2 regions of the Actimicrobium antarcticum genome follow, and region 2 is predicted to be linked to the other one. Evidence: predicted binding sites of a transcription regulator. Region 2 holds the regulator's gene; the other holds the start of a gene.
What was found. Region 2 encodes FliA, which starts transcription of late flagellar genes. Its sites were predicted from a motif close to CTAAAGTTTNNNNNNNNNNNGCCGNTA; they were not measured.
Positions count from the first base shown of each region.

Region 1: the regulator FliA is predicted to act here: its motif matches at 5,141-5,167, upstream of ABD720_RS03825 (flagellin N-terminal helical domain-containing protein).

Region 1 is NZ_BAAAZE010000005.1:206,634-214,506, reverse strand. It holds gene ABD720_RS03845 (phytanoyl-CoA dioxygenase family protein) at 1-759, shown strand, start outside; gene ABD720_RS03840 (class I SAM-dependent methyltransferase) at 798-1,520, shown strand; gene ABD720_RS03835 (WbqC family protein) at 2,005-2,703, opposite strand; gene ABD720_RS03830 (O-linked N-acetylglucosamine transferase family protein) at 2,770-4,848, opposite strand; gene ABD720_RS03825 (flagellin N-terminal helical domain-containing protein) at 5,359-6,801, shown strand; gene ABD720_RS03820 (flagellar protein FlaG) at 6,902-7,285, shown strand; gene fliD (flagellar filament capping protein FliD) at 7,307-7,873, shown strand, end outside.
Region 2 is NZ_BAAAZE010000016.1:199,671-207,543, reverse strand. It holds gene ABD720_RS19190 (ABC transporter substrate-binding protein) at 1-146, opposite strand, end outside; gene motD (flagellar motor protein MotD) at 338-1,180, opposite strand; gene ABD720_RS19180 (flagellar motor protein) at 1,189-1,929, opposite strand; gene ABD720_RS19175 (RNA polymerase sigma factor FliA) at 1,911-2,645, opposite strand; gene ABD720_RS19170 (MinD/ParA family ATP-binding protein) at 2,677-3,501, opposite strand; gene flhF (flagellar biosynthesis GTPase FlhF) at 3,494-4,837, opposite strand; gene flhA (flagellar biosynthesis protein FlhA) at 4,834-6,936, opposite strand; gene flhB (flagellar biosynthesis protein FlhB) at 7,388-7,873, opposite strand, start outside.

The DNA of each region.
Region 1 (7,873 bases), on a different contig from region 2:
GAGAGAATAGATAAAGATGGTTTTTTTATTATTCCAAATTTACTAACAAGTGACTTTGTAGCAGAACTTAATAGGGACTGCCTATCGTGGGTAAATGTTTGCGAACAATATCAAATTTCGGCAGGCATCAATGTCGCAGGTGATGGCACTGGACACCATTCTGTCGGTGCGAATGACAGCATTGACAGGTTTATCGCTCAACATATCTTACATAAGTACATAGATACTTATTTCAATCAGAAGCCATATATATTGCATGCATGCAATCCACTAAAGGGCGAACCAAAAAAATTGAACTATGTTCATAATATCCATCGAGATACGAAAACATTCATCCCAGATTATCATTTTAGATTGAATATAATTGTCATGCTCGATGATTTCAAAAAAGACAATGGAGCAACCCAAGTATTATTGGGGTCACATTTGCTGCCTGAACGTCCGGATGAAATAATTTTTAACAAGAATCATGTTTCACTATTAGGAAAAGCTGGAACCGTAGTTTTGTTTAATTCTTACTTATGGCACAAAGGAGGAATTAACATAACCGATAAAAATAGAGTAGCACTTACATTAAGTTTTAGCCCGGCATTTATCAAACCACAAATGGATTATGCAAGATTACTTGGTGAAGAATATGGGCGAAATTTATCAGATCTTACAAGACAAGTTTTAGGCTATAACGCACGTGTACCTATTTCATTAAAAGAATGGTATCAAACTTCAGAACATCGCTTATATCATTCCAATCAAGGGTAGTTTTAAAGCAACTTGCTGATCAGGAAAGGCTGTAAAGAATGCGGAATTTTAATAAAGAAGCGACGTCTTTAAAAAATAAAAAATACAACTACGACTTTGATGGAATAGTAAGAAAGTATATGATGGTGGAGCTCAAACCTTTTTTTGCGGAGGGCCCTGCTTTAGAAATCGGATGCTATAAAGGCGACTCAACAGTAGAGTTAGAGAAATATTTTTCTGATCTCACTGTTATAGAGGCATCTTCTGACGCGATGGCTGTGACTCAATCACGCACAAGAAAAAATATTAAATTTATAAATTCGACGATAGAAGATTTTAGTACAGCCAGGAAATTTAATTCTGTATTTTTAATTAATACCTTGGAGCATTTAGATGATGCAGTGCTAGCCCTCAGTAAAATCAAACACTTGCTATCAGAAAATGGACGCTTGTTTATAGTAGTGCCGAATGCAGATGCACCATCTCGTCAGATTGCCGTTTTCATGGGCTTAATCGAGACAAGGAACTCAATCACAAAATCTGAATGGGCGCACGGCCATCGTAGAACATATTCATTTGACACACTAAATTTTGACATAAGAACTGCAAACTTAAAAACCTTGCACAGAGGCGGTTTACTTTTCAAGGGATTGGCTAATTTCCAAATGGATAAAGCTTTACATGCCAATATTATCGATGAAAAATATTTAGACGGCATTTATGAGCTAGGTAAAATTTATCCAAGCTTTTGCTCAAGTATTTATTCTATCTGCACCTTATAGTTTTTAAAATTTAGACAGATTATTGAAGCATGTTTTTTTATAAATACAGGTAGGAGAAGGGGATCTTGCAATACAACTAGTCGCCCGCTACCAATGAACCTTGCCATTGGTTCATGGTATCCAGCTATGCCATTTGCCCAGTGCAAGTTGCCACCACAAACGAGATGACCTGGGATAATAGTCAATAGGCGACGCAATTCGCCTGTGAGATTTCTTGATCGAGCGGCTCAATAAGAGATCAAAATCAGCCAAATTATTTTATCATCGTGGCTGGTCTGGTGATGATTGTCTTATGGTCATATGAAAACTCATGCCCTTTCCGAGGCCACCGTTTGCATGTCGAATACGGGCAGGTCAACATTGTATTTCCGCTCATAATAAACGTTAATTATCTTGCACAATATTATAAAAACCTTCAATTCTTAATAGTAAAAGATTGGTACTTTTTAAAAATAAATTTACCAATCTCTCGTTACAAAACTTATCATATCAATTCGTAGCCATAGTCAATGTGTTTTTTAATAACATCAACTGAATTAAACATTAGAACATCGACTATCGATAGCGATGATATAAATTTCTCATCAAATTGGGGGTATTCAAAATTCTTGGATTTAATAAATTTCAAATCAATACCTTGAGTCAAAAAATCTTTTTTTGAATAAAGATCCACCCCTCCAATTGCATTTACATAAAAATCAGACTTCGACTCGACACATAAAGCCAACACCTTATCCCGACCTTTTAAATCATGATTTATTTCAATACTTGAAGATATTTTTAGCTCAGTGCTTATATTGAGATACTGGCATATTATATTTATTGAATTAAATATGAAATTAAATAAATTAAAATTTTCGTATTCTATGATACGCTCAATCAATGGAAAAGCACTATTGAAAAATGGCGCCTTTCCGTATGAATATTTTAATTTATTTAAAATTTTATCTGGATTAAAATCCCCGCTTAGATTTCGCTCTCTGATTTGTAAGAAGTCGGAGTTTTTTTCTAGCGGAAGAGTGAATATTGCATCGACACCATTTGATAAGATTCGATTTCTGTTAATCCACCCTTTTTTTGTATATTTTATATTATCATAAAGAATCAACTGATCTACGGAAGCTATCAATTGAAAATATCCAATATATGGCAAAAAATATGGCTGCATGATCGCTAATTTCATCGACAACCTCAAATTTTTCAAATAATCAACAATTAATATTTACTGAAATTATAGTCATAGAACCCTTTATTTAATTTCAATACACCAATTTTTCCACATAGATCGATAAGCCGCCTCTACCGAACGGGTTAACAAATCAGATCTAGTTTCGCTCGATGGAGCATAAGTCTTTTTTAAAGATTGCCGAATTGAATCTAACTCAATTAAATTACGTGAGAAATATTGCGCTTTCTTTATATATTCATCAGATGAATTTGCAATAAAATCAGTCAATCCGATATTATTTAGAATAGTTAATCCACACCGGGATACTGGCATGACTCCAGCCAACGTGACGACAGGCACACCCATCGATAGAGAATGGAGCGTCGTTGTACCACCATTATAAGGAAAAGTATCAAGAGCCAAATCAATCTCTTGATGGATTTGCAAATAATCCGACAAAGACAACCTCGGCAAAAAAATCAATCTTTCTTTATTGATCCCCTCATTTTCAAATGCGATTTTCAAACGCTCTTGTATTTGTGAATTATCAGAATTTCCCAGCATAAGCTTTGCGTGAGGCACAGACTGTAAAATCATTGCCCACAGCCGTATTGCATGAGGAGTAATTTTGATAATGTTATTCAAACAAGCAAACACAAAATCGCTAGATGATAATGCCGGCAACTCGTTAATTGGAGCTCTATTCTCAGCTGGGGAAAATTGAGCTGAGACAGGCAAGCGCCAAAGTTTCTCGGAATGATAGATCTCAGTAGTTCCGATTGGATCCATTTCGTTATCTGTAAAGCGATAATTCATTGCGGTCAAACCAGTGGTACTGGGACATCCAATCCATGTAATCTGTATCGGTGCAGGCTTACGCGCAAAAGTGAGGAGTCTGTTACCACTAGTATGACCAGAAAGGTCAACCAAAATATCGATACCGTCGGCGCGTATTTTGGCTGCGAGTTGTTCGTCGCTCATGTCGAAACAAGGAATCCAGTGCGGAACGATGGACATGAACCGTTCAGTCACAACATCCTGCTCCGGATGATTGTGATAACAGAAAACATCAACCTGTTCCGGATCATGATTCTGCAGGATAGCCTCAATAAAGTAGGCGACAGCATGGTTACGAAAATCGGCAGAAACATACCCGATCTTTAAGCGCCGTTCGGGATCGCGAGAATTCGGGTGATCGGCCCAATCTCGCATTAATGGCTCTTCAAACTGCCGCGCGAACTGCAAATGCTCGGCGAATACCTGCTCAGGCGTGTGTAGCGTGGAATACTGAAGATAAAGCAGAAGATTGCTATGCGCGACGTCGTTATTCGGCCGCAGCGCCAGGCCAGCACGGCAACTACTAATAATCTCTTCCAGCCGTGACTGCTTTTGCATCGAATCGGCAAGATTGAAGTGCGCCGTTGCGTTATCCGGGGCGAGTTCGATCGCACGCCGGAAAAAGAGCTCGGCCTGGGCTTCGTACCCGGTGCGCTGGGATGCCAGGCCCAGGTTATTGAACGCTTCCACATGATCGGGATCAATTGCCAGCGCCTGTACCAAAACCTTGATTGCTTCCTGGAACTGACCATCCACGTTCAATGTCGCGCCATAGTTGGTGAGCGCGACGGCATCGCCGGGCTTCAAGGCGATCGCGTTGAGATGGCTCTCTATCGCCGGCGCTAGATCGCCTAGCTCGTGCAAGGCGACGGCCAGATTGCCATGGGCATCCGCATGCAGAGGATCAAGCCGGATAACAGTACGGAACTGCGCCACCGCATCGATACGCTCGCCCATTTTAAGTAGCGCGATGCCAAGATTATAGAAATAGCGCGGTTCGGACGGATGCTGAACAATCGCAGCACGGATCAACGACACGCACGAGGCCAGATCACCACGGCTAAAGTTAATCAAGCCGCTTAAGTGCAACGCATCGGCATGCGCAGGGTCTACATCAAGAATCTGATGACACAGCGATGCCGACGCATCGAGTTGACCGTCGTTGAACGCCTGCAGCGCTAGCGCGAATTGGGCAGTCAAGGTTGTCGAAGGCCCGCTTGACGCGGCACTGGCGGTATCTGTTAACAGCGCACAGCACTGCTTGTATTTTTTCCCGCTTCCACACGGACAAGATGCATTGCGCTGAATTTTCGATTTACTCATGTAACTTTACCTTTGGCTGTGCTGCGACTTGCCGCAATGACCGTAACAGCTAACTATGCGATGAACTTTACAGGAAGATATTGCCGCAATGCTCCAGCCAAAAGGAGGAAGAGAGCCACAGAAACCCCGTTCAGCGTCGATTTGAGGAGGATTTGCATCGCATAAACTGGCGTCACTAAAAAAAGAGACTAATTTTTGAAAATTAATCCGAAATCGCTGAGAAATTTTTCAAGTGATTGTTTTTATTGGTTAATCTTGAAATTAAATGTCTATAGAACACGTAAAAATTGCGCTAAAGTTTTATCAAATCTGGCCGAAGGGGAAAACAGGAAATCAAAGGCACGCACGGGCAATAAGAAAAAACATCGTTGCCCCAGCTAAACTTTTTGGATGACCTACCGATAAAGATTACAACAGCGGTCTGCAGCGCTCACATAGCGAGGAAGACCAAAGTTGACCAGGCTGTCAAAAGCCATCAGTCATCGGAACCCACTTACTAGGAGCTACATCATGGCCTCATTCATCAATACCAACCTTGCTTCCCTCAACGCTCAGCGCAACCTGACAACCTCACAAACCGGCCTGGCCACTTCCTTGCAGCGTTTGTCGTCCGGTCTGCGGATCAACTCCGCAAAAGACGATGCCGCAGGCCTGGCAATTACAGAGCGTCTGACGTCGCAAATCAATGGTTCGGATCAGGCTGGCCGCAATGCAAATGACGGTATCTCCCTGGCCCAAACGGCTGAGGGCGACCTGGCGCAGATCGGTAACAACCTGCAGCGTATTCGTGAGCTGGCTGTGCAATCAGCCAATGGTTCGAACTCGGCATCGGACCGCGCTTCGATCAACAACGAAGCCAAATCGCTCGCTGCTGAAATCGACCGTGTTGCACAAAACTCTTCCTTCAACGGCAACAAACTGCTCGATGGCTCGTTCAATGCGCAAAGTTTCCAGATCGGCGCCAACGGTACTGCCAACGACCAGGTCACCATTTCATCGATCAGCAGCGCACGCACTTCAGCATTGGGTGGCAGCGGTACATCAACCTCGACCACTACCACTGGCGCAGCAACGACCACAGCGCTTGCCGCTGGCGATCTGACATTGAACGGCTTTCAGGTAGGCGCATCGAGCACCGGTGCAGCGCCTGGCCAATCTGCCAGTAGCGCGTTTTCCATCGCTGCAGCTATTAATGCCGTATCGTCCCAGTCTGGCGTGACCGCTACGGCTCAGCCAACATCGATTACTGGTACCGCGGCGACTGCTTTTACAGCAACATCTGGTGCAACTCTGACGGTCAACGGCGTACAGGTCGGAGCAATCGCAGCTGGCGGAACAGTAACTGGCCAAGGCGCAAACACGGCAGCGGCAATTAACCTGGTATCGAGCCAGTCAGGTGTTAGTGCAACGGCGGATGCAGTGACCGGCAAAGTTACCTTGTCGGCAGCAGATGGCCGGGATATCGCACTTGGTGCCGGCTTTACGGCTGCCAACTCCGGATTGACAGGCGGAGCAACGACAAAAGGCACAGTCAAACTGGATTCGACGAGCAGCGTGGGTATCAATATCAGTGGTGGTAACGTAGCGTATGCTGGTCTGGCGGCTGGTGCAGTCACTGCTTCAAGCACATCGACCATCAGCAGCATCGCATCGATCGACCTGTCAACCGCAACCGGCGCCACCAACGCCCTGTCTGCCATCGATGGCGCACTGGCAACAATCAACAGCTCCCGCGCTTCACTCGGTGCTGTACAAAACCGGTTTGCATCCGTCGTTACCAGCCTGCAAACCACGTCGGAAAACCTGAGTGCATCGCGTAGCCGGATTCAGGACACCGACTTCGCTTCGGAAACTGCCAAACTGACCCGTGGCCAGATTCTGCAACAGGCTGGTACGGCGATTCTGGCTCAGGCGAATTCGCTGCCGAACGGTGTACTCTCGCTGTTGCGTTAATTCGCACCGGCAGAGTAAAAACAGCGGTCTTTCGGGATCGCTTTTCAGGACGGAAACCGGGGAACCGCTTTCCGTCTTCCAACTGACAAGGTGAGATCGAATGGACATTTCCGGAGTATCCAGCGCGCGCCCCGCGGCGCCAGTCAGTGCCGAGCAGATCCGTACGGCAGCACCACAACCGCCAGCCATTTCGCCGTCTCTGGTGGCCGACAATGGGGTTAAGCTGACAGCAAGCAAGGCAGAAAAAACCGCAGCACCCAGCGACAGCGACGTAAAACAGTCGATCGCCGTGGTCAACAGTTACCTGAAGCAGACGCTGAATGGCATCGAATTCAGCCAGGACAAAGAGACCGGTCAGACCTTGGTAAAGATTCTCGACACGACCAGCGGCAAAGTAATTCGACAGATCCCGACCGTGCAAGCGATCGAGATTTCAAAAGATATCGGCAAGCTGCAAGGCTTGCTCATCAAAGACAAGGCATAACTCCCGACGAGGGCAGACATCATGGCTATTTCATCACCAGGGATCGGGTCCAATCTTGACGTCAACTCGATCGTCACCCAACTGATTGCTATTGATAGTCAGCCACTGGCGGTATTGACCAAGCGGCAAACCAGCTTCCAGGCAAAATTGTCGGCCATCGGCAGCGTCAAGAGCGCCCTTTCTTCCTTCCAGACCGCTGTCAGCGGACTGTCCGACATCAGCAAATTTCAGGGCGCCAGCGTCAGTGCGGCAGATGCGACCATCGCCACTGCAAGCGGTAGTTCGATTGCGGTGCCGGGAACGTATGCGCTGCAGGTCACCAGTCTGGCGCAGGCGCAAAAACTGGTCGCTCCGGGCCAGACCACCAGTAACACCGCCATTGGCAGCGGCACCCTGAGCTTCGATTTCGGTACGATCAGCGGTGGCAGCGCGACCAATGGGCAATATGCAGGCGCGAGCTTCACCAGCAACGCCTCCGGTGTCAAGACCGTCACCATCGACCCTGCGAACAACACGCTTGCCGGGATCCGTGATGCGATCAATGCAGCCAAGATTGGTGTCACCGCCACCATCCTCAACGATGGCGGC
Region 2 (7,873 bases):
ACCACATTGCGCAAGGCGGCCGAATTAGTGGTCACATCGTCCTGCAAAAAAAACCAGGCCGCGATGCAGGCGAGCCCGGCTGCGACCAGCAGGAATAAATTCCACCTGCGCCAACTGCGCGATATCAGGCGATGCGAAATGCTCATTGCGCGCTCCGTTTCTGTCGACAGGAAAGCGCATCGCTGTCAGTTGCTGCACCCTTCGTGCAAAGCACATCATGCCAGCGCGCACGTTACACATCGCACTGTGTCTGTTCCCGGCAATTCGTGTGAACACTCCATTTATTGAGTGAAATATACCAGAGTAAAACCGGGCCAACGGGCCACCGAGCCAGTGCCTACGGGACCGGACTCTGCGGCTGCGCCACCGTCACAGGCACTTCCGTCACCGCCTCCGGCAAAACGGCCAGGATCAGCACTTCCACGCGCCGGTTGCGTAGCCGTCCCTCCGGCGTGTCGTTGTCGCCCACCGGTTTGTTCGGACCGTGTCCCACCGCCGTCAGGCGATTCTCGGCGACGCCGTTTTCGGCAAACAAGCGCACCACGCTGCTGGCACGAACGCTGGAGAGCTCCCAATTGGATGCAAAGGCGGCATTGCTGATCGGCGCGTTATCGGTATGGCCTTCGATCTGGATCGCGTGGGTATCCGCACTCAGCACGCGTGCAATCGCGCTCAGTGCCGCACCGGATTCTCCGGTCAGGCCCGCCTCGCCGGGAGCAAACAGCACACTGGCATTGATCTCGATACTGACGCCGCGACTGGTTTGCGTCACCCGCACCTTGCCCGAGCTGATCAGCGGCGACAGCACTTTCAGGACATCGCGTGCAATCGTCGTCATGTTTTCTTTTTCACGCCGCAGCTGTTCGGTGCGCTGGCGTTCTGCGGCAGGCGGACGCCGCACGATCAGGGTTGGCTGGTCGCTCATTTTGACCAGCGGCGGGATCGCTCCCGGCACGTTGCCAAATGCCGATACGAGCGACTGTGACAGCACCTGATACTTGCCCTGATTGACCGACGAGACCGCATACATCACCACAAAAAAGGCGAACAGCAGCGTAATGAAATCGGCGTACGAAATCAGCCAGCGATCATGACTGGGTGCGTCTTCATCGAAATGCTTGCGACTGCGCGCGGTAGGACTGGCGTCACTGCGCAAAGCATCGATGGGTGGTTTGGCCATGGCAAAGGCTACCGTTCGTAGGCCATCATCCGCTCTTCGATCGAGAGCGGATTGTCGCCGGCGGCGATGCAACAAAACGCATCGGCCAGCATTTCAAAGCGGATGACTTCATTGTTGACGGCGGTTTTCAGCTTGCCGCCGATCGGCAGAAACACCAGATTGGCCAGGCCGACACCATAAATCGTGGCGACGAACGCCACCGCGATACCGGCACCAAGACGGCTCGGGTCCGACAGGTTTTCCATCACATGAATCAGGCCCAGCACGGCGCCGAGAATACCGATGGTAGGTGCGTAGCCGCCGGCCGCATCCCAGACCCGCGCGGCCTGGCGTTCCCGGTTTTCGTAGCTGCTGATTTCAATGCCGAGGATTTCACGCAGCTTGTACGGATCAACACCATCCGTGAGCAAACGCAAGCCCTTGACGATGAAGGGGTCGTCGCTGCCCGTGATGAAGCGCTGCAGGCTGAGCAAGCCTTCGCGCCGCGCAACCTGGCTCCACATCGCCACATCGGAGGCATGCAGCCGATGCTGGTCCGGCGCCTTGCGAAAGATCGTTCCGGCCATCACGATGCCACGCCGGAAGGTCGGCCAGCCGCTTTGCAGCAGCACCGCACCGAGTGTGCCGACCATCACGATGATGAAGGCGGTCGGCTGCATCAGCGCGCCGAGCCGCCCGCCTTCCAGCCACTGCCCGACCACGATGCCGAGCAGTGCCAGCACCAATCCGGCTACGCTACCCCAGTCCATGTTTTCTCCCTGAGGAAAGCGCGCATCCGGGCGATCGCCTGGCTGTGCAGTTGCGACACGCGCGATTCCGTCACGCCCAGCACGGCACCGATTTCTTTCAAATTCATTTCCTGTTCGTAGTACAGGCCCATCAGGATTTTTTCGCGTTCGGGCAAGGCTTCGATGGCGCGGATCACGGCATTGCGAAAGCCCGCATTGAGCAGCGTTTGCAGCGGATTGTCCGACAGGTCGGTGCAATAGCGGTCCAGGAAATGCTCGTTGCCTTCGGCCGTGTCATGGAAATCTTCGTAGTACACCAGCTGATGCCCACCGCCCTCACCCAGCAATTCCTGATACTCGGTCAGCGACATCTTCATGTGTTTGGCGAGTTCGGTTTCGAGCGGCGGACGCCCGAGACGCTGCTGCAAAGCCTGCATCGCGACTTCGATCTTGCGCATGTTCTGGCGCATGCTGCGTGGCAGCCAGTCGCTGCTGCGCAATTCATCGAGCATCGAGCCGCGGATGCGCTGCACGGCATAGGTTTCGAACTGCGCACCGTGGGTTTCTTCGTAGCGGTTAATGGCATCGAGCAGGCCGATCATGCCGGCCTGGATCAGGTCGTCGACTTCGACACTGGGCGGCAATTTCGCTTTCATCTGATGGGCAAGTCGCTTGACCAGCGGCGCGTGCTGCACCAGCAGATGATTTTTGTCCGATTTTCCGCTGGGTGTGTACATGAAACTCAAAAACTCCTTGGTTGATGTCCCATCAGGCAAACCCGGGCATGCGCATGGCCCCCGCATCCGTGTTCGCAAAATGTCCGGCCAGGCGACGAAACGCCACTGACGCCAGTGCCATCGGGAAGGCATCGATGACCGAGCGTCCAAGCTGCGTGGCCCGACGCAAATCGGCATCGACCGGCACCGACCCCATCGCAGTCAATTCCAGCGCCAGATACCGGCTGGCCGCCTGCGCCATGTTGGCAAATACCTGTTGTGCTTCGCGTTCGCTGGCGCCGGTGACCAAAATGCCGAAGGGCCGACGGCCCAGTTGTGCGCTCAATCGCTTGATGATCGCATAGGCGGCCGTAATTGAGCTACCGCTACTTGAGACCTGCACCACGATTTCTCCACGCTGCATGGCTGGCAACGGAAATGCGTCGTCGGCATCGAGCTCGGCATCGACCAGCGTGATGTCACTCTGGGTCGCAAGTACGCCAAACGCATTGGCAAGTCGACGCGCCTGATCGATGTCCTGCATCGCACTGCGCATGTTTTCGCGCGTCAGCGTGGCGACACCAAAACCCTGCGGCAGCATCTGCACGACTTCATTCAAACCACGTTCCTGACGCGCCACCTGCATCAGCGTGGCAACCCGTGCCGCGCCCAGTCGCTGCGCCAGGCCGTTCGATGCGGAACAGGCGTCCAGTAACAGCACGTTGCTGCCGGTACGTGCCAGCGAGGCCGCCAGATTGACCAGAGTACTGGATTTTTCCTCTGCGCCCAATGCCGAGACGACGCTGATGATGCGCGGCTTCGGACCGGCCAGCATGCGCCGCAATCCTTCTGCCTGATCGGTTGTAAAACTAGCCAAGATTCACCTCGCGCAGGGTTCTGTCATTCGAGGAACGGGTGGTGCCAGCCATTAACATCGGCAGTTCTGCATCGGTGAACTGGAACGGCGTGGTTTCGCGTTTGAGCTTGAAGGCGCGATCGACCAGGTACTGCTTGTTGGCGACGTGCAGGTCTTCCGGCACGCGCTGGCCATTGGCCACGTAAAACAGGTTGAGCTTCTGGCGGATCACCACGTCCAGCACATTGCCGATGGTGGCGGCTTCATCGAGCTTGGTCATCACGCAACCGGCCAGGCCGCTGCCCTGATAGGCGCGCACCACTTCATTGAGGGTCTCGCCGGTCGAGGTAGCGTTCAGGCAGAGCAGTCGCTTGACCTGGGAACCGGCGCCTTGCAGCATCGCGACCTGTTCGGTCACCATCTGATCGCGCTGGCTCACGCCGACCGTGTCAATCAGGACCGTGTGCTTGTTCTTGAGTTCATCGAGGGCGATGCGCAGGTCGGATTCATCCTTGACCGAATGCACCATCACACCGAGGATTTTGCCGTAAATGCGCAACTGCTCGTAGCCGCCGATACGATAACCGTCGGTCGTGATCAGCGCCAGCTTGCCAGCGCCGTGGCGCATCACGCAGCGTGCGGCCAGCTTGGCGGTGGTGGTGGTCTTTCCCACGCCAGTCGGGCCGACCAGGGCAAAGACGCCGCCTTGTTCCAGCATCGCGCTTTCGTCACCGATGGCGCTGATGTTGCGGCTCAGGACCGACTTGATCCATGACAGCGCTGCGGCTGCGGTACAACCGGCCGGCATTTTTTCGGTCAGGTGGCGCGCCAGGCTCGGGCTGAATCCTGCGGCCAGCATTTCGCGCATCACGACGCCTTTGATCGGCTCCTGCTTTTGCTGCGACGACCACGACAGTTCGGAAAACTGCGATTCCATCATGGTGCGCAACGAGCGGATCTCGCTCATCATCGCCGCCATCGCAGTGCTGGCGCCGTCGCTGTCGCTGTCGCGGGCACTCTTGCCGGGCGCAGCCGCTTCGGCGACACGGGCATTGGCATTGCGTGACTGTTCCAGCGCACCAGCCAGACCAGCGGCCTGATCCGCTTCGCTACGACGCCTGGCAAATGCCGACAACATGGTCGACTCCTGTTCGGGCAAGGCGATCTGCGCCGGCAGGGTTTCGCGCTCGACCATCGGTGCTGCGAGCGACGACATGTCCTCGCTGGCCAGGGCCAGGATTTCGACCATGCCATTGAGATTGCGATTCGACAGGATGACGGCATCCGGTCCGAGTGCTTCGCGGACCTGACGCAGCGCATCACGCGAGCTGCTTGCGGAGAATTTTTTGACGTTCATGCTTGAGCTCCAACCAGGCTGGTGACTTTAATGGTCTTGGTATCGGGTAATTCGGCGTGCGACAGGACTTTAAGTTGTGGCAATGCGCGTCGCAGGAAACGTGACAACAACGCACGCAGCGGCGCAGGTACCAGCAAGACCGGCGTCAGGCCGAGCTGCTCCTGATGCTGGGTGGCCTGCTGGGTCTGGTACTGCAAGGTATCGGCCAGACCGGGTTCGATGCCGGCACCGTCCGGACCGCTGGCCTGCAATGCCTGCATCAGCAAGCGTTCCAGCCGGTTGTCCAGCGTCATCACTGACAGCTCGTTGGTACCCGGGAAAATCTGCTGGACAATGGCGCGACCCAGTGCGATGCGCACCAGTGCGGTCAGCTCGCTCGGGTCCTGCACCTGGCCCGAAAACTCGGCCAGGCACTCGATGATGCTGCGCATGTCGCGGATGTGCACACCTTCGGTCAGCAGGTTCTGCAGGACTTTTTGCAGCGTCGACATCGAGACCATTTTCGGCACCAGGTCTTCGACCAGCTTCGGCGATTCCTTGCCCAGATGATCAAGCAGTTGCTGCACTTCCAGGCGGCCCAGCAGCTCGGCAGCGTGGGTGGTGATCAGATGATTCAGATGCGTTGCCACCACGGTACCGGCATCCACCACGGTGTAACCCATGGCCTGGGCCTGCTCACGCATCCCGCCCTCGATCCAGACAGCCGGCAGGCCGAACGCAGGATCGGTCGTTGCGGTACCGGCCAGCGTGCCGGTCACCATGCCAGGATTGATCGCCAGGAACTGTCCGGTGAATGCTTCGCCGGCACCGACTTCGACACCTTTCAACGTGATCCGGTAGGACGATGGCTTGAGTTCGAGATTGTCGCGAATATGGACTGGCGGCGACAGAAACCCGACTTCCTGGGCGAATTTTTTACGGATGCCCTTGATGCGCTTGAGCAGTTCGCCGCTCTGGGTTTTGTCGACCAGCGGGATCAGGCGATAGCCCACTTCCAGACCGAGCGTATCGACCGGAACAATGTCCTGCCAGGTGGCTTCTTCGCTCTCGACCGGTGCCGCCTGTGCTGCGGCAGCAGCGGCGGCAGTTTGCTCTTGCGCCGCTTCCGGTGCGACCTTGTTGCGCTTGGAAGCGGCATGACCGGCAGCAGCCAGCAGCAGGCCCAGCAGGATGAAGGCCAGGTGCGGCATTCCGGGAATCATGCCCATGCCGCCAATGATGCCGCCAGTGATGTACAGCACCTCGGGTTTGGCAAACAACTGGTTGACCAGCTGGCTGCCAATATCGACATCGCTGGCCACGCGCGAGACCACCACACCGGCAGCCGTCGAAATGATCAGCGAAGGAATCTGTGCCACCAGGCCATCACCAATCGCCAGCAGCGTGTAGTTTTTCAGGGCATCGGCAAAGCCCATGTCGTGTTGCAACAAGCCCACCAGCAAGCCACCGATGATGTTGATAACCGTCACGATAATGCCGGCGACCGCATCACCACGCACGTATTTGGAGGCACCGTCCATCGCACCGTAGAACTCGGCTTCCTGGGCGACTTCGGTACGGCGACGCTTGGCTTCGGGTTCGGCAATCAGTCCTGCATTGAGATCGGCATCGATCGCCATCTGCTTGCCGGGCATCGCATCCAGCGCGAAGCGCGCACCGACTTCGGCGATCCGGCCGGCACCCTTGGTGACGACGGTAAAGTTGATGATGGTCAGGATGATGAAGACCACGATACCCACCGTGTAGTTACCGCCGATCAGGAAGTGACCGAAGGCCTCGATGACCTTGCCGGCAGCATCCGCGCCGGTATGGCCTTCGGTCAGTACGATCCGGGTCGAGGCGACGTTGAGCGACAGGCGCAGCATGGTGCTGACCAGCAGCACGGTCGGAAACGCCATGAAGTCGAGCGGCTTGATGGTGTACAGCGCGGTCAGCAACACGATCACCGACAGCGCGATATTGAAGCTGAAAAACACATCCAGCACGAAGGCTGGCAGCGGCAGGATCATCATCGACAACATCATGATGATGATGATAGGCGCAGCGATCGCCTTGCTGTTCGGGCCGCTCAGCCACAGCGGAAGCTTGAAGCTATTCATTGTGCAGCTCCGGATGCAGGCTGGTTAGCTGTCAGCTGGCGCGTGCGCGGCACAGCCATGCACCGCAGTGCTGATCCCGTCCGTTCCATGCTGTTGTCGTTGACCACCGCTTGCTCCTTGCCGGAACCACCTCGTCATCGACATGACGATAGTTTTCCGATCAGGTTGAATTATTGCGCCGAAGTAAGAAAAGTCATCCGGCGAACAAGAGGGGAAAATCGCGGGTATTCCGCAATGATGCGTCCGGGAAAGGTGGATCAGAGCAGAGGGAAGCGGCAATCGGACGAGCTAGTGCCACAAGCTGTAAGCGTACCGGCTTGACAATCAATTAGGGTCTGACCCCAATTAATTACCCCGCTTCGTACCTGAATTAATGGGGGGGGTCAGAGCCAATTGGGATCGACGTCAATCAACCCGTCACTCACCGCCCCATTCCCGCCTCCGGCGCCGGTTACGCACTCGGATTCAACGGATCAAGCCCGGCAGGCACATCGATATCCAGCGGCTTTTCAGGACGGTTGCCACCGTCGCTCTTGTAGGCTTTGAGCTGAAACACATACGCCAGTACCTCGGCCACCGCGGTGTACAGCGTCTCGGGAATCGGATCGCCCAGTTCGACATGCCGGAATAGCGCACGTGCCAGCGGTGGCGCTTCCAGCAGCGGTACGTTGTTGGCTGCTGCCAGTTCACGAATCTTGGCAGCGACGGCATCGGCACCTTTTGCCACCACTTGCGGTGCGCCCATCTTGCCGTCGGTGTATTTTAGCGCTACCGCATAGTGGGTCGGGTTAGTGACGACCACATCGGCAGTCGGCACTTCGGACATCATCCGCCGCCGCGCCATCTCGCGCTGCTGGGCGCGGATTTTGGCTTTGATTTCAGGGTTTCCCTCGGATTCCTTGGCTTCCTGACGTACTTCCTGGCGCGTCATCATCAT